Regions from separate parts of the Kineococcus gypseus genome, predicted to be linked through region 2. Evidence: predicted binding sites of a transcription regulator. Region 2 holds the regulator's gene; each other region holds the start of a gene.
The links. The regulator HrcA, encoded in region 2, represses chaperone genes, less so after heat shock. The targets are predictions, from matches to a motif close to GNTNGCACTCGGNNNNNCCGAGTGCNANC.

Region 1 (6,933 bases), on a different contig from region 2:
GGAGGTCGTGGAGGTCTACGCGCGCGGGTCCAACAACGGCGACCCGGCCATCGGCGCCGTGGGGGACGTGGACTCCGCGGTGGCGCTGTGCACCCTCGACGACGGCACCCTGGCCGTGCTGTCGGCCTCGCGGTACAACGGCGCCGGCCACGACGTGCGCCTGGAGCTGCAGGGCTCGCTGGGCACGGTGGTGGCCGGCATGGACGCCTCGACGGCGGCGCGCTCGGCCGAGCCGGGGGTCGCCTTCCCCGACGGCGCCCCGCACGCGACGTTCGCCGACCGCTTCGCCGCCGCCTTCCGCGCCGAGGTCGCCGCCTTCGTCGAGCTCGTCGCCGGCGGCACCGGCGCCGGGGGCGCCGGGGACGACCTGTGCCGGCTGGAGGACTCGCTGGCCGCCTCCCTGGTGGCCGACGCCGCGCAGGAGTCGCTGCTGACGGGGGCGCCGGTGCCGGTGCCGCCGCCGGGGGCGGTCGTCAGGGCCGGGGGGCGGGAGCGGGCGCGCTGAAGGCGGCCACCACGTCCGCGGCGCCGGCGCGGTAGCAGGCGAAGGTGTAGTCCAGCGCGGCGCGCGATCGCGCGGCGGCCTCCTCGTCGACCACGCCGCACGCGTCGTCGACGACGACGGGCAGGAAGCCGAGGTCGGCGGCGTGCCGGGCCGTCGGCTCGATGCCGATCTCCAGCACGGCGCCGACGAGCACCAGCGTGGTGGTCCCGCGGTCGCGCAGCAGCGCCTCCACCGGGGTGCCCACCAGGGCGGACATGCCCAGCTTGTCGAACACCGGCTCGCCCTCGCGCGGGGCGAGCTCGTCGACGACCCGCGTCTGCGGCGCACCCGGCGGGAACGGCGCGCCCACGGCGTCGGCGCGCGCGACGCGCTGCCAGGCCATCGCCGTGCGCAACCCGGCGACCCCCAGGTGCGAGGGCGGCAGCGAGACGTGCCGCACGTACAGCACCGGCACCCCGGCCGCGCGCGCGGCCTCGAGCACCTCGCGGGTGCGCGCGACCACCGCGTCGCGCTCGCGCACGTGCCGCAGGATGCCGGACTGCGCGTCGTACACGAGCACGGCCGCCACCTGCGGGCGGCACATCTCGTCGAGGGTCTCGGGGACGTCGACGCCGTGGGCGCGCTGCACGCTGCAGACTCTGGCACCGCCGGAGCCGCGCGCCAAGGGCGGCGGGCCCGCGGCACGTCGCCGCGGACCCGCCGCCCCCGCGTCCCGCACCGCTCAGCGCCGCGGGGGCGAGCGCTCCCGGCGGGGCGGGCGCGCCGCCGGCGCCCGCCCGCCCCGCAGCGGGGCGGGCCGGCGCGAGCGCGGCACCGTGCGGGCGCCCGGACCCGGCGGGCCGGGCGCGTCCACGCTGCCCGTCGCCGCGCGCCCACCCCCTCCCGGCCAGCACGCCCGCACGAGCGCCTCGAACTCCGCGCGCACCAGCTCGGGGTCGGCGCGCAGCAGCTCGCAGAACGCCTCGTGCGCCGGCGCGCCGGCCACCGTCGTCCCGGTCACCCGCGCACCGCCTCAGGCGCCGATGGCGTGCTGGTCCCGCGCGCCCTCCTCGGCCACCTCGACGGCGATGCGGCGCGGCTTGGCGCGCTCGGCCACCGGCACGCGCAGCGTCAGCACGCCGGAGCGGTACGACGCCGCGATGTGCTCGGTGTCGAGGTTGTCGCCGAGGATGAGCTGGCGGCTGAACACGCCGCGCGGTCGCTCGGCTGCGATCATCTCCTCGGTGCCCTCGTGCACGGGCCGCTGCGCCTTGACGGTCAGGACGTTGCGCTCGACGTCCAGGTCCACGCTGGACGGGTCGACGCCGGGGAGGTCGAACTCCACCACGAACTCGTCCCCGCTGCGCCAGGCGTCCATGGCCATCACCGCCGGCCGCGCCGAGGTCCCCAGCACCTGCTGGGTGAGCCGGTCCAGCTCGCGGAACGGGTCGGTCCGCATCAACACCACAACCACCTCCGATGCTTCACACCAGATGCGACTGCTCGCCCCGCGGGCCCGGTTCCACCGGGTCCCGCACCTCCAGTGTTAGCACTCGCGCGCCGCGCGTGCAAGGGGGAGAACCGTTGCCCTGCAGCGAATCAGCCGAGCTCGGCCAGCGCCTTGAGGACCCGCTCGTCGCTGACCGGGCCGGCGGTGGGCACCGGCTGGGAGAACTTCTGCAGCCGCAGCTCCTCCAGCGACCAGCGCAGGCGCGCCAGCTCGGGCGGCACGTGCGCGCCGGCGCGGCGCAGGTGGGCGGCGTACTCCTCGCGCACGCGGGCGAACTCGGCCGTGCGCACCCGGTCGCGCTGGGGGTTCTCCTGCGCGGTCTGCAGCCGGCGCAGGATCCCCTGCAGGTAGCGCAGCAGGTCCGGCAGCCGCTCGGCGCCGGTGCCGGTGACGAACCCGGGGTGCACCAGGCCGTCGAACTGCTCGCGCACGTCGGCCAGCGTCGGCACGAGCGCCAGGCTGGAGGTGCGCGAGACCTCCCGCTCGACCTGCGCGGCGGTGCGCAGCACCCGCAGGACGCGGTCGACGACCTCGGTGGTGCTCGAGAGCAGCCCGCGGCCGACCTGCTCGGCCAGGCGCGCGAACTCCGCGGCGGTGCGCACCGGCCCGCCGGCGGCGTCCAGGCGCGCCTCCACGGCCGCGCGCAGGCAGTCCTCCAGCACGGCGGCCGCGCCGCCGTGCGGGGCGCGCGCCAGCAGCAGCCGGGCGTCGTTGGGCAGCGCGGACTGCACGGTGCGCAGCGGCGAGGGCAGCACGAGCAGCAGCAGGCGTACCGTGCCGGCGCGGTGGGCCGCGGCGGCCTCGGCGGCGGTGGCGAAGGTGCGCAGCCCCACCGAGGAGCCCTCGTCCACCAGCGCCGGGAAGGAGACCACGTCGCTGCCGCGGCGCACGGTGGTGTGCGTCTCGGGCACCCGCGCGGGCAGGTCGTCCGGGCCGGGCTGCAGCGGCCACGACGTCGCGCCGGTGCGGCGCACCTCGTCGGCCGCCTCGGCGATGGTGGCGCGCACCTGCCCGGCCACCTGCTCGCGCAGCCGCGCGAAGTCCTCGCCCTCGGCCAGCACGGAACCGTCGGCGGCGGTGACCCGGAACGTGGGGCGCAGGTGCGCGGGCACCTTGGCGAGGTCGACGTCCTCGTAGTAGACCTCCGTGCCGTCGCCCAGGCGCGGCATCTCCTCCTCGAACGCCTCCCAGAAGTCGCGCTGGCGCGGCGCGACGCGCTCGAGGAAGCGCGCGGCCTTGTCGGGGGCGGGGGCGAGGTGGCGGCGCAGCTGCTTGGGCAGCGCGCGCAGCAGCGCGGTGACCAGCTCGTGCCGGAACCCGGGCACCTGCCAGGCCAGGTCGCGCTCGTCGAAGCGGTTGACGACCTCCAGCGGCACGTCGACGGTCAGGCCGTCGCGCGGCGAGCCGGGCTCGAAGACGTACGACAGCGGCAGCTCCAGGTCGCCCTGGCGCCACACCGCCGGGAAGTCCTCCTCGCTGACGCCGGCGTCGCCGGCCACGAGCATCGCCGGGTCGAAGGTCAGCAGGTCGGGGTGCTCGCGGCGCTCCTGCTTCCACCAGGCGTCGAAGTGCCGGCCGGAGACGACGTCGGCGGGCACGCGCGCGTCGTAGAAGGCGAAGAGCACCTCGTCGTCGACGACGATGTCGCGCCGGCGGGCGCGGTGCTCGAGCTCCTCGGCCTCCTCCAGCAGCTCGCGGTTGCGCGCGAAGAACTCGTGGCGGGTCTCGAAGTCGCCCTCGACGAGGGCGTGGCGGAGGAACAGCTCGCGCGAGAGCTCCGGGTCGATCGCGCCGTAGGCGACGGTGCGCCCGGCGACGATCGGCACGCCGTACAGCGTCACGCGCTCGGTGGCCACCACCGCGGCGCGCTTGCGCGACCAGCGCGGCTCGGAGTGCTGCCGCTTGACGACGTGCTCGGCCAGCGGCTCGATCCAGCGCGGGTCCACGGCGCCGACCACGCGCGCCCACAGGCGGGAGGTCTCCACCAGCTCGCCGGCGACCACCCAGTCCGGCGAGCGCCGCCCCAGCGACGAGCCCGGTGCCACGGCGAAGCGCGCGCCGCGCGCGCCGAGGTACTCCTGCTGGCGCGGGCCGTCGCCGCGGCCGCGGCGGGCGTCGTCGCGCCCGCGGCGCCCCTCGCGCTTCTCGTCCTGCTCGACCTTCAGGCCGATGTTGCCCAGCAGCCCGGCCAGCAGGGAGCGGTGCACGGCGTCGGCGTCGTAGGCGGGCGCGGGCACCTCCTCGCCCTCGGCGGGGGCGGCGACCTCCGGCACGTGCACCTCGGCGCCGAGGTCGCGGGTGACGCGGCGCAGCTGGTGGTAGGTGTCCTGCCACTCGCGCACCCGCAGGAAGTGCAGCATCTCGGCCTTGACGCGGCGCCGGAACGCCGAGGAGGACAGCTCGCGCTGCAGGTGCTGCAGGTAGTTCCACAGGTTCAGGTAGGTGAGGAAGTCCGAGCGCTCGTGGCGGAAGCGCGCGTGAAGCTGCGCGGCGCGCTCGCGCTGCTCCAGCGGCCGCTCGCGCGGGTCCTGCACGGACAGCGCCGCCACCACGACGAGCACGTCGTGCAGGCAGGAGTTCTTCCGCGCCTCCAGCACCATGCGGCCCAGGCGCGGGTCGATGGGCAGGCGGGCCAGCTCGCGGCCGGTGCGCGTCAGCCGCGGCACGCCGCGCTCGCCGGGGCGGGCGGCCTCCAGCGCGCCCAGCTCGGTCAGCAGCGCCAGGCCGTCGGCCACCGCGCGCGCCTCGGGGGGCTCGACGAAGGGGAACGCGGCGATGTCGCCCAGGCCCAGGGAGGCCATCTGCAGGATGACCGCGGCCAGGTTGGTGCGCAGGATCTCCGGGTCGGTGTACTGCGGGCGCGCCTCGAAGTCGGCCTGCGAGTACAGCCGGATGCAGATGCCGTCGGCCACGCGCCCGCAGCGGCCGGCGCGCTGGTTCGCCGAGGCCTGCGAGACCTTCTCCACCGGCAGGCGCTGCACCTTCGTGCGGTGGCTGTAGCGAGAGACGCGCGCGGTGCCGGCGTCGACGACGTAGCGGATGCCCGGCACCGTCAGGGACGTCTCGGCGACGTTGGTGGACAGCACGATCCGCCGGCCGGCGTGCGGGCGGAAGACGCGGTGCTGCTCCTCGGCGGTCAGGCGCGCGAACAGCGGCAGCACCTCGGTGCCGCGCAGGTCGCGCTCGGAGCGCACCAGACCCTCCAGCGCCTCGGCGGTGTCGCGGATCTCGCGCTCGCCGGGCAGGAACACCAGGACGTCGCCGGGGCCCTCGGCGGCCAGCTCGAGCACCGCGTCGAGGATCCCCTCGGTCTGGTCGCGGTCGTCGCCGGGCACGGGGGCCTCGTCGACGTCCAGCGCCTCGCCGGCGTCGTCGTCGAGCTCGCCGGCCAGCTCCTCGGCGAGCTCGTCGGCGGCCAGCGGGCGGTAGCGCACCTCCACCGGGTAGGTGCGCCCGGAGACCTCCAGCACCGGCGCCCCGCCGAAGTGCTGCGAGAACCGCTCGGTCTCGATGGTCGCGGAGGTGATGACGAGCTTGAGGTCGGGCCGGCGCGGCAGCAGCTGCGCCAGGTACCCCAGCAGGAAGTCGATCGTCAGGCTGCGCTCGTGCGCCTCGTCGACGATGAGGGTGTCGTACTGCAGCAGCTCGGGGTCGCGCTGGATCTCCGCGAGCAGGATGCCGTCCGTCATGACCTTCAGCAGGCTGTCCTCGCCGACGCTGTCGGTGAAGCGCACCGCGTAGCCGACCACGCCGCCGACCTCACCGCCGAGCTCCTCGGCCACGCGCTCGGCCACCGCCCGCGCGGCGATGCGCCGCGGCTGGGTGTGCCCGATGCGCCCGCGCCGCCCGCGGCCGAGCTCCAGGCAGATCTTGGGCAGCTGGGTGGTCTTGCCCGAGCCGGTCTCCCCCGCGACCACGACGACCTGGTGCTCGCGCAGGACCTCGGCGATGCGGTCCTTCTCCCGGCTGACCGGCAGGTCCGGCGGGTAGCGCACCACCGGCACCGCGGCGGCGCGGCGCCGGGCGCGCTCCTCGGCGGCCGCGGCCTGCGCCTCCACGTCGTCCAGCCCGCGGCGCACGGCCTCGGCGTCGCCGCTGCGCGCGAGCACGGCCAGCCGCCGGCGCAGGCGGTCCTCGTCGCGCAGCGACACCGACGCCAGGCGGGTGGCCAGGGCGGTGGCGCGCGGGTCGTCGGGCAGGTCGCGCGGGGAGCCGCCGCGGGATCCGGGGCGCCCGGTGCGGGGGGCCGAGCGCGCGGGGCGGGAGGGGCGGCGCCGCCCGGCGTCGGGGCGGCCGGGCCGGCTGGGGGGGCTCGACATGACCCCGCCATGCTACGGCGTCGCCCGCGGGCCCCGCCCGCGGCGAGCGGCGCGCGCCGGTGCGCCCGGGGCGCTCAGGGCACCGGCCAGACCAGCTCGCCGCCGGAGTACAGGCCCGCCACGACGTCCTCGTCGACGAGGGCGTCGAGGTCCGGCACCGCCGCGATCCGGCCGGCGTCCAGCAGGAACTGCGCCTCGGTGCGCACGGTGGCCACGTCGATCGCGCCCAGCGGCTGCCCGGCCGGCTGCGAGCCGCGCACGAGCTGCGCCTCGGTGGTCCACACCTGCTCGTTGTGCTCGGTGTCGTAGCCGGCCTGCGAGCGCTCGGCGGCGTACCCGACGCACTCGGCGGCGTGCTCCTCGCAGTGCGCGAACGCGCGCAGCTGCGCGCGCAGGAAGTCCTGCACGGCGGTGGGGTGCTCGGCCAGGAACGCCGGGGTGACGATCGTGGTGGCCATCGAGCCGGGCACCGCGTAGTCCTCGGGGTTCCACTCGACGACCTCCTCGCCGAGGGCGCGCAGGGTCAGCGGCTCGTTGGACTTGTAGGCCGTCAGGGAGCGCACCTGCCCGCGCACCAGCACGGAGGGGTCGTAGCCGACCTGGACCTGCTCGATGCTCGC
Region 2 (6,933 bases):
CGGGGGCACCGCCCTCGCCCTGACCCGCGGCGAGGACGCCTCGGTGCGCACCGTCGCCTCGCGCACCTCCGCGCCCACCGCCGAGGACCCGGCCACCACGCCGCCGCCGGAGCCGGCCACCGAGGCGCCCGTGCCCGCGGAGCCGCCGCAGGAGCCCGCCGCCACGTCGACCCCGGCGGCGCCGGGCACCGGCGCCCCGGCCCCGTCGACCACCGCCCCGGCCCCCGCCACCGGCCCCGCCCTGCCCTCCGGGGCGCGCAGCGTGCCGGTGTACTGGCTGGACGGCGCGAGCGGCAGCACGTGGCTCTTCCGCGAGTACGTCGAGGCCGCCGGCGAGGGCGACGACGCCGACCGCGCCCTGGCCGCGGTGCTCGGCGGGGACCCGGCCGACCCCGACTACGCCACCGCGTGGGCGGCGGCCGGGCCCTCCGGCGTCAGCCGCGCCGGCGACCGCCTCGTCGTGGACCTGCCCGCCGGCGCCGCGCCGGGCTCCCTGGAGGCCCCGCAGGCGGCCGCCGCCGTGCAGCAGCTCGTCCACACCGTCACCGCCGCGGCCTCGGAGGACCTGCCCGTGGAGATCCGCGTCGACGGCCGCGCCGAGCCGGTGCTGTTCGGGCACGCGGTGCCCGAGACGGTCTCGCGCGCCCCGCAGGCGGAGGTCCAGGCGCCGGCGTGGATCACCTCGACGGACACCTCCACGCCCGGGCAGGTCGTCGTCGAGGGCGTCGGCTCCGGCTTCGAGGGCACCCTGCTCTACGTCGTCACCGACGCCACCGGCGCGGAGGTGGCGCGCGGGCCGGTGCAGGCCGGCGCCAACGGGGCGTTCGCGGAGTTCTCCGTGACGATCCCGCTGCCCGCGGGCGAGCACGTCGTGGAGGTCCTGCGCCCGGACGAGTCCGGCGGCGAGGCCGGCACCACGCCCCCGGGCGACACCAAGGCCGTCACCGTGCGCTGAGGCCCCGCGGGGCCGACCGGAGCGGTGCGGTGAGGACCCTCGGGGGGTCCTCACCGCACCACCGCGCTCGGGCGGCGGGCGCCGTCGGGCGGCGGTGGGCGGCGGTGGGCGGCGGTGGGCTCAGCGGCCGCCGAAGCGCCCGCGCAGCTTGGAGAAGACGCCCTGGTGGGCCGGTGCGAGCCGGCCGGCCGGGCGCACCTCCCCGCGCAGCTCGGCCAGGCGGCGCAGCAGCTCCTCCTGCTCGTCGTCGAGGTCGCGCGGGGTGCTCACCTCCAGGGTGACCTGCAGGTCCCCGCGGCCGGCCGAGCGCAGGTGCTCCACGCCCTTCTGCTTGAGGGTGACGACCTCGCCGGCCTGCGCGCCGGGGCGCACCTCGACCTCCTCGGTGCCGTCGAGGGTCTCCAGCGGGATCGAGGCGCCCAGCGCGGCGGCCGTCATGGGCACCTCCAGGGTGCACAGCAGGTCGTCCCCGCGGCGGGTGAAGACCGGGTGCGGGCGCTCGTGCACCTCGACGTAGAGGTCGCCGGGCGGGCCGCCGGCCGGGCCCACCTCGCCCTGCGAGGCGAGCTGGATGCGGGTGCCGGTCTCCACGCCCGCGGGCACGCGGATGGTCAGCGGGCGGCGCGCGCGCACGCGCCCCTCGCCGGAGCACTCCTGGCACGGCGAGGGCAGCACGGTGCCGAAGCCGTGGCACGTCGGGCACGGGGAGGTCGTCATGACCTGCCCGAGCAGCGAGCGCACCACGCGCTGGACCGAGCCCTGGCCGTGGCAGATGTCGCAGGTGGCCGGCTCGGTGCCCGGCTGGCAGCAGGTGCCCTTGCAGGTCGGGCACAGCACGGCGGTGTCCACCTGGATCTGCCGCTCGCCGCCGAAGGCGGCCTCGGCGAGGTCGACGTCGACGCGGATCAGGGCGTCCTGGCCGCGCTGGGTGCGGCTGACCGGCCCGCGCCCGCCGCCGGCGCCGCCCTGGCCGAAGAAGGCGTCCATGATGTCGGAGAAGCCGAAGCCCTGGCCGAAGCCGGCGGCCCCGCCCTGGGCGCCGCCGCGGTCGTACTGCGCGCGCTTGTCGGGGTTGGAGAGCGTCTCGTACGCCTGCGAGACCTCCTTGAAGCGGTCGCCGGCGTCGGGGTCGGAGGTGACGTCCGGGTGGAGCTTGCGCGCCAGCTTGCGGTAGGCGCGCTTGATGTCCTCCGCGGAGGCGTCCCTGCTGACGCCGAGGACGTCGTAGTAGTCGCTCACGAGGTGCTCAGGTCTCCCGTCGGTCGGGTCGTGGGTGGGTCGCGGCGACCGGGTCGGTCACTGGGACAGGATGCGCGAGACGTAGCGGGAGACCGCCCGCACCGCCGCCATCGTCGTGGGGTAGTCCATGCGGGTCGGGCCCAGCACGCCCAGGCGCGCCAGCACCTCCCCCTCGCCGTAGCCGCTGGTCACCACGGACGTCTCGGGCAGGCCGAGGTGGAGGTTCTCCGCGCCGATGCGCACGGTCAGCGCGCCGCGGTCGCCGGTGCCCTCCTCGGTCATCTCCTGCACCAGCCGCAGCAGCACCACGTGCTCCTCCAGCGCCTCCAGCACGCTGCCCAGGCTGGCGGACAGGTCGGCGCCGGAGCGCACGAGGTTCGCCGTGCCGGCGATGACCACGCGCTCCTCCAGCCCGGCGCTCAGGCAGTCGCCCAGCGCGGCGACCACCTCGGCGGTGACGGCCATCTCCCCGGGGGTGCTGGACTGCACCACGGCGGTGAGCTCCTCGCGCGCCTGCTTCAGGCGCTTGCCGGCCACGGCGGCGTTGACGCGGTCGCGCAGCGCGGCCAGCGTGCCGGGCAGGGCCTGCGCGTCGGTGGCCGAGCGCACGTCCACCACGCGCTGCTCGACGCGGCCGGTGTCGGTGATGAGCACCAGCAGGGCGCTGCGCCCGCCCACCGGCACCAGCTCCACGTGCCGCACCGCCGCCCGCGAGAGCGAGGGGTACTGCACGACGGCGGCCTGGCGGGTGATCTGCGCCAGCAGCCGCACCGTGCGGTCGACCACGTCGTCGATGTCGACGGCGCCGTCGAGGAAGGCCTGGATGGCGCGGCGCTCGGCCGGGGACATGGGCTTGAGGCTGGCGAGGCGGTCGACGAAGAGGCGGTAGCCCTTGTCGGTGGGGATGCGCCCGGCGCTGGTGTGGGGCTGGGCGATGTAGCCCTCCTCCTCCAGCACCGCCATGTCGTTGCGGATCGTCGCGGGCGAGACGCCCAGCCGGTGGCGCTCGACGAGGGCCTTGGACCCCACCGGCTCGTGGGTGGCCACGTAGTCCTCGACGATGGCGCGCAGCACGGCGAGCCTGCGGTCGTCGCTCACACCCCACCTCCACTCGGTGCACGGCCGGCGGCCGCCCGCTGGCACTCCGGACGACCGAGTGCCAAGTCTAGGCCAGCGCGCCTCCGCCGCGCCGCCCCCGGCGCTGGTTAGCGTGCGGCGGGTGAGCAGGGACGAGCGCCGCGCCGACCGCTACGGCAGCGACGTGCTGTCCTCCGACCCGCACCCGCGCCGGCCGGCGCACCGCGAGGAGCGCGCCGAGCGCGGCCTGGTCGTGGAGGACGTCGAGACCGGCTGGGTCGGCGCGGTGGTGCGCGTGGAGAAGAGCGGCGGCGTGCACGTCGTCGTGCTGGAGGACGCGCGCGGGCGCACCCGCACCTTCCCGCTGGGGCCGGGCTTCTGGGTGGACGGGCAGCCGGTGCGGCTGGTGGCGCCGAGGGGCCCCGCGGCGCCCGCCGCGCCCACCCGCACCGCCAGCGGCTCGCTCGCGGTGGCCGGCGCCGCCGCCCGCACCGCGCGCGCCTCGCGCATCCTCGTCGAGGGCCGCCACGACGCGGAGCTGGTGGAGCGGGTCTGGGGCGACGACCTGCGCGTGGAGGGCGTGGTGGTGGAGGTGCTCGACGGCGTGGACGACCTCGACGCCGCGGTGCGCTCCTTCGGCCCGCGCCCGGGGCGGCGCATCGGGGTGCTGGTGGACCACCTGGTGCCCGGCTCGAAGGAGTCGCGCACCGTCGCCTCCGTCGGCGCGAGCCCGCACGTGCTCGTCGTGGGCCACCCCTTCGTCGACGTGTGGCAGTCGGTGCGCCCGCAGCGCCTGGGCTGGGAGCGCTGGCCGGTGATCCCGCGCGGCACGTCGTGGAAGCACGGGGTGCTCGCCGAGCTGGGCTGGGCGCACGCCACGCAGGCCGACGTCGCGTACGGCTGGAAGCGGATCCTGGGCACCGTGCGCAGCTACGCCGACCTCGAGCCGGCGCTGCTGGCCCGCGTGGAGGAGCTGGTGGACTTCGTCACCGCCGACGCGGCCGACCGCTGAGGCGCCCGCCTCCCCCGCCGGTCGCACCCGGGACCCTCCCGCGGGAGGACGACACCCGCCCGCGCGCGCGGCAGGATCGTGCCCAGCAGCCGCACCGACGCCCGGAGGACACCGTGAGCGACCCGCACCAGCAGCCCAGGCCGGACTTCACGAAGGCCCCGCACGAGCAGCCCGGGGACCCGTACGCCCACGGCGGGCAGGACGGCTGGGGGCAGCAGCCCCACCCGGAGCAGCAGCCGTACCCGTACCAGCCGTACCAGGAGCAGCCGTACCCGCAGGAGCAGCACCAGCAGCAGTACGCGCCGTACCCGCAGCACCAGCAGCCCTCGGCGATGTCCGTGCAGGACGAGCGCACCTGGGCGGTGCTGTCCCACGTCAGCTCCCTGCTGGTGTGGGTGGGCCTGCCGGTGGTCGGCCCCCTGGTGCTCTTCCTCGTCTTCAAGGACCGCAGCCGGTTCGTGCGCGAGCACTCCGCCGAGGCGCTGAACCTGAACATCTCGATGCTGCTGTACGGCCTGGGCCTGACCGTCGTGGCAGCGCTGCTGGCCCTGTTCACCTTCGGGCTCTCGTTCGCGCTGCTGGGCCTGCTGCCCGTGGCGACGACCGTCCTGACGGTGCTCGCCGCCGTCGCGGCGAACTCCGGCCGGGCGTACCGCTACCCGGCGGTGCTGCACCTGGTGCGCTGAGGGGCCGCTCAGCCGGCCAGCGCCCGCACGGTCGCGACGCGCTCGGGCAGCGCGGGCGCCAGCGGGGCGAGCGCCAGCGTGCTCACGCCCGCGCGGGCGTAGTCGTCCAGGCGCGCGCGCAGCGTCCCGGCGGGGCCCACGAGGCAGGTGGCCTCGAGGAACCCGTCGGGCACCGCGGCGGCCGCGGCGCGGTGGTCCCCGGCGAGGAACGTCTCCTGCACCTCGTCCACGGCGTCGGAGAAGCCCAGGCGCCGGGCCAGGTCGGCGTAGAAGTTCTGCGAGCGCGAGCCCATGCCGCCCAGGTACAGGGCCACGTGCCGGCGCACCGGTGCCTCGGCCTCGCGGCGCGCCGCGCCGGTGGCGCCGGTGAGCAGCACCGGCACCGAGGCGCACACGTCGAACCCCCGCGCGGGCTGCGGGGCCGTGCGCCTCGCCCGGCCGGCGGCCAGGGCGGCGAACTGCTCCCCGCACGCCTCCGGCGCCAGGAACACCGGCAGCCAGCCGTCGGCGACCTCCCCGGCCAGCGCGACGTTGCGCGGGCCGACGGCCGCGAGGTAGACGGGCAGGTCCGCCCGGGCGGGCAGGGCCAGGCGCAGCGGCACCCCGGGGCCGTCCGGCAGCGGCAGGCGCACGTGCTCGCCCTCGAAGCGCAGCGGGCGCCGGGCGAGCACCTCGCGCACCACGGCCACGTGCTCGCGCGTGCGCGCCAGCGGCGCGGCGAAGCGCTGGCCGTACCAGCCCTCGGACACCTGCGGGCCGGAGACGCCCAGCCCGAGGCGGAAGCGCCCGCCGGACAGGGCGTCCAGGGTGGCCGCGGCCATCGCCGTGGCCGCCGGCGCGCGGGCGGGCACCTGCAGCACCGCCGAGCCCAGCGCGATGCGCGAGGTCTGCGCGGCCAGCCAGCCCAGCACGCTGACGGCGTCGGAGCCGTACGCCTCGGCCACCCACGCGCTGTCGCAGCCGGCGTCCTCGGCGGCGCGCGCCAGGGCCAGGGCGTCGCCGGCCGCGGCGGCCGCGTCGGGGCCGGTGAGGTAGCCGAGGTTCACCCCGAGGCGCACGGCACGACGGTAGCCCGGTCGCCGCGCGCCGCCAGCAACCGCGCCCACGCGGCGGGGGTGCGCCCGTCGTCCACGGGCGTGTAGAGCACCACCTGCAGCCCGGGCTGGTCCGCGGGCGCGAGCTGGTGCTGCTCGAGCAGCAGCTCCCCGGTGTCCGGGTGGCTGAAGAGGCGCTCGCGGGAGGTGAAGCCGCGCACGTCGTGGTCGCTCCAGCCGGCGCGGAACTCCGCGCTCTCGGTGCGCAGGCGCCGCACCAGCGCGGCCACCGCCGGGTCGCCCAGCCGCGGGCCGGCCTCGGCGCGGAACTCGGCCAGGAAGCGGCGGCTGTCCTCCTCCCAGCGCGGCAGCAGCCGGCGCACGTACGGGTCGGTGAAGACCAGCCGCAGCAGGTTGCGCTGCGGCTCGGGCACCGCGGCGATGCCGGGGTAGAGCGCGGCGTAGGCGTCGTTCCAGCCCACGATGTGCCAGTCGGCGGCGATCGCGAAGCCGGGCAGGCCCGCCTGCGCGTCCAGCAGCCGCTGCACGTGGGCCGGGGCCGTGCGCGCCGCGGCGCCGGTCGGCGGGGGTGCGGAGAAGCCGGCCAGCGAGAGCAGGTAGGCGTGCTCGGTGCCCGACAGGCGCAGGGTGCGGGCCAGCGCGTCGAGCACCTGGCGGGAGGGGTGCACGTCGCGGCCCTGCTCCAGCCACGTGTACCAGGTCACCGAGATGCCCGCGAGGGTCGCGACCTCCTCGCGGCGCAGGCCCGGGCTGCGCCGGCGCGCGCCCTCGGGCAGGCCCAGGTCGGCCGGGGCCAGCTGGGCGCGGCGGCTGCGCAGCAGCGCGCCCGCCTCCCGGCGCTGCGTCTCGCTGGCCACCGCCGCATCGTAGTGGTGCCGGTACCAGCACCAGCGCCGTCTTCCTCGTGTC
Region 3 (6,933 bases), on a different contig from region 2:
GCTCGCGCCGGCGCGCTGGTGGCACCTGGCCGACGTGCAGCGCCTGGAGGCGGACCTGTTCGGTCCCACCGCCTGGTCGGTGGAGACGTTCTGGGGCGAGCTGGCCGCGCCGGGGCGCACCTACCTCGTCGCGCTGGAGGGCGAGGAGGTCCTCGGCTACGCCGGGCTGGCCGTCTCCGGCGCCGACGCCGACGTGCAGACGATCGGCGTGGCCCGCGGCGCGCAGGGCCGCGGGCTGGGCCGGCGGCTGCTGCGCGCGCTGCTGACCGCCGCCCGCGACGCCGGGGCCACCCGCGTGCTGCTGGAGGTGCGCGCCGACAACGCGCCGGCGCAGGCGCTGTACGCCTCCGAGGGCTTCGAGGTCCTCGCCCGCCGCGCGCGCTACTACCAGCCCGGCGGGATCGACGCGCTGGTGCTGCGCGCGCGCGTCTGAGGGCGGCGGGGCCCCGGGCGGCGGGGCCCCGGGCGGCGGGGCCCGGGCTCAGCCCACCGGCTCGACGACGAGCACCGTCTGCCGCCCGGCCACGCGCGTGAGCACCACGGTGGCCGGCACCGAGCCGCGCAGCCCCAGCTGCCGGCGCAGCACGTCCGGGTCCACGGCGGTGCCGCGCTTCTTGACCGTCAGCGGCCCGACGTCGCGCGCGCGCAGGTGCGCGCGCAGCGCCTTCAGGCCGAAGGGCAGCACGTCGAGCACGGCGTAGGAGCGCGTGAACGGCGTGCTCGCCGGGCCGTCGGTGGTGACGTAGGCGATGGTCCCGTCCACCAGGCGCCCGCCGAGCAGGCGCGCGGCGGCGCCGACCAGGCCGGCGCGCACGACCGCCCCGTCGGGCTCGTGCAGGTGCGTGCCCACCGGCCCGACGTCGGGCACGGGGTTGTCCGCGTCGTCCAGCGACCAGCGCCCGCCGTCGCGCAGCAGCAGGGCGCTGCGGGCGACGCCGGGCCGGGCCAGCGGGCCGCACCACAGCGCCGCCTCGACCACGTCGCCGTCCACGGACGTCCACTGGGCCTCGGCGCCGGCGGGCACGAGCTCGTGCGGCAGGCCCGGCGCCAGCTTCGCGCCGGTGGCCGGCACCCGCGCGGCGGTGGCGAGCACGAAGGACAGCGGCGGGGAGGTGGCCTCGGGGTCGAGCAGGCGGCGTCCGCCGGCGGTGCGGCGGGCGGGGTCGAACCAGGCGCCGTCGCCGGGGCCGAGCTCGTCGACGACGCCGGCGGTGACGTCGGCGCAGCGCACCCGCGCGCGGCCGGCGAGGTTGGCGGCCGCCGCGGCGGCGGTGCCCGGGTCGGCGTCCACGGCCAGCACGTCCAGGCCCGCGTCGGCCAGGGCGAGCGCGTCGGCGCCGATGCCGCAGCCGAGGTCGGCGACCCGGCGCACCCCGGCGCCGGCGAAGCGGGCGGCGTGCTCGGCGGCGACGGCGGCGCGGGTGGCCTGCTCCACGCCGGCCGGGGTCAGCAGCAGCCCGCGGGCGCGCTCGCCCAGCTTGGCGACGGCGCGCTCGCGCAGGCGCGCCTGCGTCATGGCCAGCGCCACCAGCGCCGGCTCGTGCCCCTCGCGGCGCAGCCGCTGCCCCAGCGCCAGGGGGTCGGCCGGGCCGGCGGCGTCGACCAGCTCCAGCAGCGCCCGCCCGGCGGGGGAGGTCAGCGCGGCGACGTCGGCGGGGTCCACGCCCCGACTGTGCCAGGCGGGGCGGCGATCACCCGACCGGGCACCGTCCCTGGCACTCGGGGTGCGGGAGTGCTAACTTCTGACCCAGCGCCGGTGGCACTCCGCACGAGGGAGTGCCAGGCGAGGCGGCACCGTCCGGCACCCGCGACGACGGTCGGCGCAGGCCCCGCACCCGGCCCGCCAGCACACCAGATCCGTACCGAGTACGCAGAAGGGGAGGGCCGCTCAGTGTCGGTCTCCATCACTCCGCTCGAGGACCGCATCGTCGTCAAGCCGCTCGACGCGGAGCAGACGACCGCTTCCGGTCTGGTCATCCCGGACACCGCCAAGGAGAAGCCCCAGGAGGGCGAGGTCCTGGCCGTGGGTCCGGGCCGCGTGGACGACAACGGCAACCGCGTGCCCGTCGACGTCGCCGTCGGCGACAAGGTCATCTACTCCAAGTACGGCGGCACCGAGGTCAAGTACGGCGGCGACGAGCTGCTGATCCTCTCGGCGCGCGACGTGCTCGCCAAGGTCGCCAAGTAAGCGGCTGACGGACCACGACGCCCCGGGCGCCCGAGACCGGGTGCCCGGGGCGTCTCCCGTTCGCCCGCGAAGATCCGGAAGGAACAGCACATGGCCAAGCAGCTCTCGTTCAACGAGGACGCCCGCCGCTCCCTCGAGCGCGGCGTCGACGCCCTGGCGGACGCCGTCAAGGTGACCCTCGGCCCCCGCGGCCGCAACGTCGTCATCGACAAGAAGTGGGGTGCGCCGACGATCACGAACGACGGCGTCACCATCGCCCGCGAGGTCGAGCTCGAGGACCCGTACGAGAACCTCGGCGCGCAGCTCGCCAAGGAGGTCGCCACCAAGACGAACGACGTCGCCGGCGACGGCACCACCACCGCGACCGTCCTGGCCCAGGCGATGGTCCACGAGGGCCTGCGCAACGTCGCCGCCGGCGCGGCGCCGTCCGCCCTCAAGCGCGGCATCGACGCGGCCGTGCAGGCCGTGGGCGACCAGCTGCTCGAGCTCGCCCGCGAGGTCGACGGCAAGGGCGACATCGCCCACGTCGCCACCATCTCCGCCCAGGACGCCAGCGTCGGCGAGCTGCTGGCCGACGCCTTCGACAAGGTCGGCAAGGACGGCGTCATCACGGTGGAGGAGGCCTCCACCACCGCGCTGGAGCTGGACTTCACCGAGGGCATGCAGTTCGACAAGGGCTACATCTCGCCCTACTTCGTCACCGACGCCGAGCGCCAGGAGGCGGTGCTGGAGGACGCGTACGTCCTCGTGCACCAGGGCAAGATCTCCACGGTCACCGAGCTGCTGCCGCTGCTGGAGAAGGTCCTCAAGACCTCCAAGCCGCTGCTGATCATCGCCGAGGACGTCGACGGCGAGGCCCTGTCCACGCTGGTCGTCAACAAGATCCGCGGCACCTTCAACGCCGTGGCCGTCAAGGCCCCCGGCTTCGGCGACCGCCGCAAGGCGATCCTGGGCGACATCGCCACCCTCACCGGCGGCCAGGTCGTCGCCGAGGAGGTCGGCCTCAAGCTCGACCAGGTCGACCTCGACGTGCTGGGCACCGCCCGCCGCGTCGTCGTCACCAAGGACGACACCACCCTGGTCGACGGCGCCGGCGCCTCCGAGGACGTCGCGGGCCGCGTGGCGCAGATCAAGGCCGAGATCGAGCGCACCGACTCCGACTGGGACCGCGAGAAGCTGCAGGAGCGCCTCGCGAAGCTGGCCGGCGGCGTGGTCGTCGTCAAGGTGGGCGCGCACACCGAGGTGGAGCTGAAGGAGAAGAAGCACCGCATCGAGGACGCCGTCTCCGCCACCCGCGCGGCCATCGAGGAGGGCATCGTCGCCGGTGGCGGCAGCGCCCTGACCCACGCGGTGAAGGTGCTCGAGGGCGGCCTGGGCAAGGAGGGCGACGAGGCCACCGGCGTGAAGCTGGTGCACCGCGCGGCCACCGAGCCGCTGCGCTGGATCGCCGAGAACGCCGGTCACGAGGGCTACGTCGTGGTGGAGAAGGTGCGCGGCCTCGAGGTGGGCCACGGCCTGAACGCCGCCACCGGCGAGTACGTGGACCTGCTGGCCGCCGGCGTCATCGACCCGGTCAAGGTCACCCGCTCCGCGCTGGTCAACGCCGCCTCGATCGCGTCGATGGTCCTGACCACCGACACCCTCGTGGTGGACAAGAAGGAGGAGGAGCCGGCCGCCGCCGGCCACGGTCACGGCCACGGCCACTGACCCTCCCCGCACGACGAGAGGCCCGGCACCCCGCGAGGGGTCCGGGCCTCTTCTCGTGCTGCTGGTCCTCGTGCTGCATGGTCCTCGAGCTGCTGGTCCTGCTGCGGCGTGCCGCGCACCGCACCACCGCGCGCGGCGCACGCCGGTCGACGGCGGGCCCCCGCCCGCCGGGCGGCGTCAGCTGGCGACGCGCAGGGTGCGGCGGCGCTCCGCGGCGTAGATCGTCTCGCGGTCGTCCTCGGTCAGGCCGCCCCAGACGCCGTAGGGCTCGCGCACCTTCAGGGCGTGCTTGCGGCACTCCTGCACCACCGGGCAGCCGGCGCACACGGCCTGGGCGGCGGCGTCGCGGTTGCGGCGGGCCGGGCCGCGCTCGCCCTCGGGGTGGAAGAAGAGGTCCGGGTCGGCGTCGCGGCAGGCGCCCACGAGCTGCCACTCCCAGATGTCGGCGACGGGTCCGGGGAGGCGGGAGATCTCGGCCATGGTGTGCTCCTGGGGGCTGGTGCGGGGGTGCCGCGGAGGTGGATCTTGCTGACGAGGTAGGACGCTACAACCGCGCCAGAAGTTGTTCAAGCCCCTGGGTCGAGGTTGTTCAGGCCCGATCCGGGTGACCTGCGCCACACGCGGCGGCCCTGCTGCCGTGCCCGGCGACCCGGTTGTGCACCACCCGTGGACAACCCTGTGAACAACCTGCTTCTCCTGTGAACGACCCGCCTCCCGGGCCCTCGTCCGTGCGCGACCGGCGGTGAACAACCCTGAACAACCTGTGGGGCCCTCCCGCCCCGAGCGGCCCGGCGGGGGCGGGGGAGTGGCGGCTCCGCGCCGCGCGCGGGAGGATCCACCCGTGTCCTCCTCCCAGGGGGCGTCAGCGCCGCCCGCTCCGCGCATGACCCTCACCGTGGCCGCCGTGGCCCGCCGGCTGGGGGTCGCGCCCGCGACGCTGCGCACCTGGGACCGCCGCTACGGCCTGGGGCCCAGCGAGCACACCGCCGGCGCGCACCGGCGCTACTCCTCCACGGACCTCGCGCGCCTGGTCGTCATGCGCCGGCTGACCCTGGAGGGGGTGGCCCCCGCGGAGGCCGCCGCCATCGCCGCCACCACCGCCGTCGCCGACGGCGGCTTCGCCCTGGCCAGCGTCTCCACCATCCCCGCGGCCGTCATCGAGGCCGCCGTCACCGACGCCGCCGCCATCGCCGGGCCCGACCCGGCCGCCGCGCCCGCCGCAGCGCCGGGTCCCGCGGCCGGCGCCGCCGCGCCCGCCGTCCCCGCCGGCGAGGGGCTGGCCCCCGACCAGGAGGAGGCCGCCGAGGCCGACGCCGCCGAGGACGCCGCCGAGGACGCCGCCGAGGACGCCGCCGAGGACGCCGCCGAGGACGCCGCGGCGGAGCGGCGTGCCGCGGCGGTGCCCCGAAGCCGCGGCGAGCTGCAGGACTGGGCCGTGCAGAGCCTGGCCGACCGCTTCGCCGAGGAGGTGCGCGCCCGCGGGGCGGCCGCCGCGTGGGACGCCGTGCTCGGGCCCGCGCTGGCCACCGACGACGCCGCGCTGCACGAGGCCGTCGCCCGCGCGCTGGCGCTGCTGCCCACCCGCGACGACGAGCGCGCCGTGCTGCTCGCCGGCGCCGACCCCGCCCCGCGCGGTCCCGCCCTGGTGGCCGCGGCCGCCGCCCTGGCCGAGGCCGGTGCCGGGGCGCGCTCGGCGGGCGACGGCGTGCCCGCCCGCCTGCTGGCCGCGGCGGTGCGCCGCACCCGCCCGCCCGCGGTGCTGCTGCACGCCCGCTCCCCGCGCACCTCCGCGGACCTCGAGGGCGTCCTGGCGCTGCTGCGCGTGCGCCCGGCGCCGCTGGTGGTCCTCGTCGGCCCCGGCTGGCCCGACGCGGTGCCCGGCTGCGAGCGCGCCGCGTCGCTGTCCGACGCGGTGCGCCGCTGCGCCGCCGCCGTGCACGCCTGAGGCCGACCGGCCCGCGCGCGCAGCGGCGGTCGCCCCGGCGCGCAGCGGCGAGCGGCCGCCGCCCGCGGGTGCCCGCCGTGCGCTCAGGTGGGCACCCCCGCGTGCCGATGCCTCCACCGTGGCGCTCCCCGCGCCGCGACGCTCCCACGGACGGGGGTGTCCCACCCGTACAGGGAAGAGGCAAGTGGTGGCTACGGTTCTGGTCTGCGACGACCTCCCGCTGGCGCGTGAGGCGATGCGGCGCATGGTCGCCGCGGTCCCCGGCGTCACGCGCGTCGTCGGTGCCGCCTCCGGCGAGGAGGCGCTGACGCGCTGGCCCGTCGAGCGGCCCTCGCTCGTCATCATGGACGTGCGCATGCCGGGCATCGGCGGGGTCGAGGCGGCGCGCCGCCTCCTGGCCCGGCACCCCGAGGCCAACGTGCTCATGGCCACGATGGCCGAGGACGGCGACGGCGTCGCCCGCGCGGTCGCCTCCGGCGCGCGCGGCTACGTCGTCAAGGACGTCTCGCGCGAGGAGCTCGCCACCGCGGTGCTCCAGGCCCTGCAGGACGTCTCGCGCCGCCGCGGCGGCGGGCGCACCCGCACGGTGCTGTCCGGCCGTGCGCCGGTGCTCACCGAGCGCGAGGGCCAGGTGCTCGTCGGCATGAGCCGCGGGCGCAGCAACGCGGAGATCGGCCGGGAGCTGTTCCTCTCGGAGGACACCGTCAAGACGCACGCCCGCCGGCTCTTCCGCAAGCTCGAGGCGGCGGACCGCGCGCAGGCGGTGGCTGTGGGATTCCGCTGGGGTCTCGTACGGTAGGTCCGTGGGCCCTGGGGGCGACGAGGCCGGTGGACCGGCCGGGGCGGACGCCGCGCGGCGCTCCGGCCGCCGTGCTGCCCCCGCGGACCTCGCCCCCGACGACCTCGAGGTGCGCACCACCGCCCTGCCGCCCGTCCCTCGCGAGGGGGCGCCCCGCGACGGCGCGCGGGTCGACGGGGCTCCCCTGGACGGCGCGCGCGTCGACGGCACGCACCTCGACGGCGCGCGCGTCGACGGCGTCCGCGTCGACGGCGTCCGCGTCGACGCGGACGGCCCGGACGGGGCGGGTCCCCT

Region 1: a site for HrcA is predicted at 2,030-2,058, ahead of ACRYMN_RS04030 (Hsp20/alpha crystallin family protein). Genes of this name have one in related genera too.
Region 3: a site for HrcA is predicted at 1,712-1,740, ahead of groES (co-chaperone GroES). Genes of this name have one in related genera too.

Annotation. Positions count from the first base shown of each region.
Region 1 covers NZ_JBJLRD010000007.1:70,826-77,758, reverse strand. Annotated here, with positions in the region: gene ACRYMN_RS04045 (Gfo/Idh/MocA family protein) at 1-505, shown strand, start outside; gene ACRYMN_RS04040 (cysteine hydrolase family protein) at 474-1,133, opposite strand; gene ACRYMN_RS04035 (hypothetical protein) at 1,227-1,505, opposite strand; gene ACRYMN_RS04030 (Hsp20/alpha crystallin family protein) at 1,518-1,949, opposite strand; gene hrpA (ATP-dependent RNA helicase HrpA) at 2,084-6,313, opposite strand; gene ACRYMN_RS04020 (ABC transporter substrate-binding protein) at 6,388-6,933, opposite strand, start outside.
Region 2 covers NZ_JBJLRD010000023.1:15,166-22,098, reverse strand. Annotated here, with positions in the region: gene ACRYMN_RS10715 (Gmad2 immunoglobulin-like domain-containing protein) at 1-955, shown strand, start outside; gene dnaJ (molecular chaperone DnaJ) at 1,076-2,194, opposite strand; gene hrcA (heat-inducible transcriptional repressor HrcA) at 2,252-3,292, opposite strand; gene ACRYMN_RS10700 (DUF3097 family protein) at 3,405-4,283, shown strand; gene ACRYMN_RS10695 (DUF4870 domain-containing protein) at 4,397-4,969, shown strand; gene ACRYMN_RS10690 (LLM class F420-dependent oxidoreductase) at 4,978-6,027, opposite strand; gene ACRYMN_RS10685 (helix-turn-helix transcriptional regulator) at 6,012-6,881, opposite strand.
Region 3 covers NZ_JBJLRD010000017.1:30,921-37,853, reverse strand. Annotated here, with positions in the region: gene rimI (ribosomal protein S18-alanine N-acetyltransferase) at 1-433, shown strand, start outside; gene ACRYMN_RS08590 (THUMP-like domain-containing protein) at 482-1,663, opposite strand; gene groES (co-chaperone GroES) at 1,892-2,188, shown strand; gene groL (chaperonin GroEL) at 2,279-3,895, shown strand; gene ACRYMN_RS08575 (WhiB family transcriptional regulator) at 4,073-4,375, opposite strand; gene ACRYMN_RS08570 (MerR family transcriptional regulator) at 4,737-5,840, shown strand; gene ACRYMN_RS08565 (response regulator transcription factor) at 6,028-6,639, shown strand; gene shbA (RNA polymerase sigma factor ShbA) at 6,644-6,933, shown strand, end outside.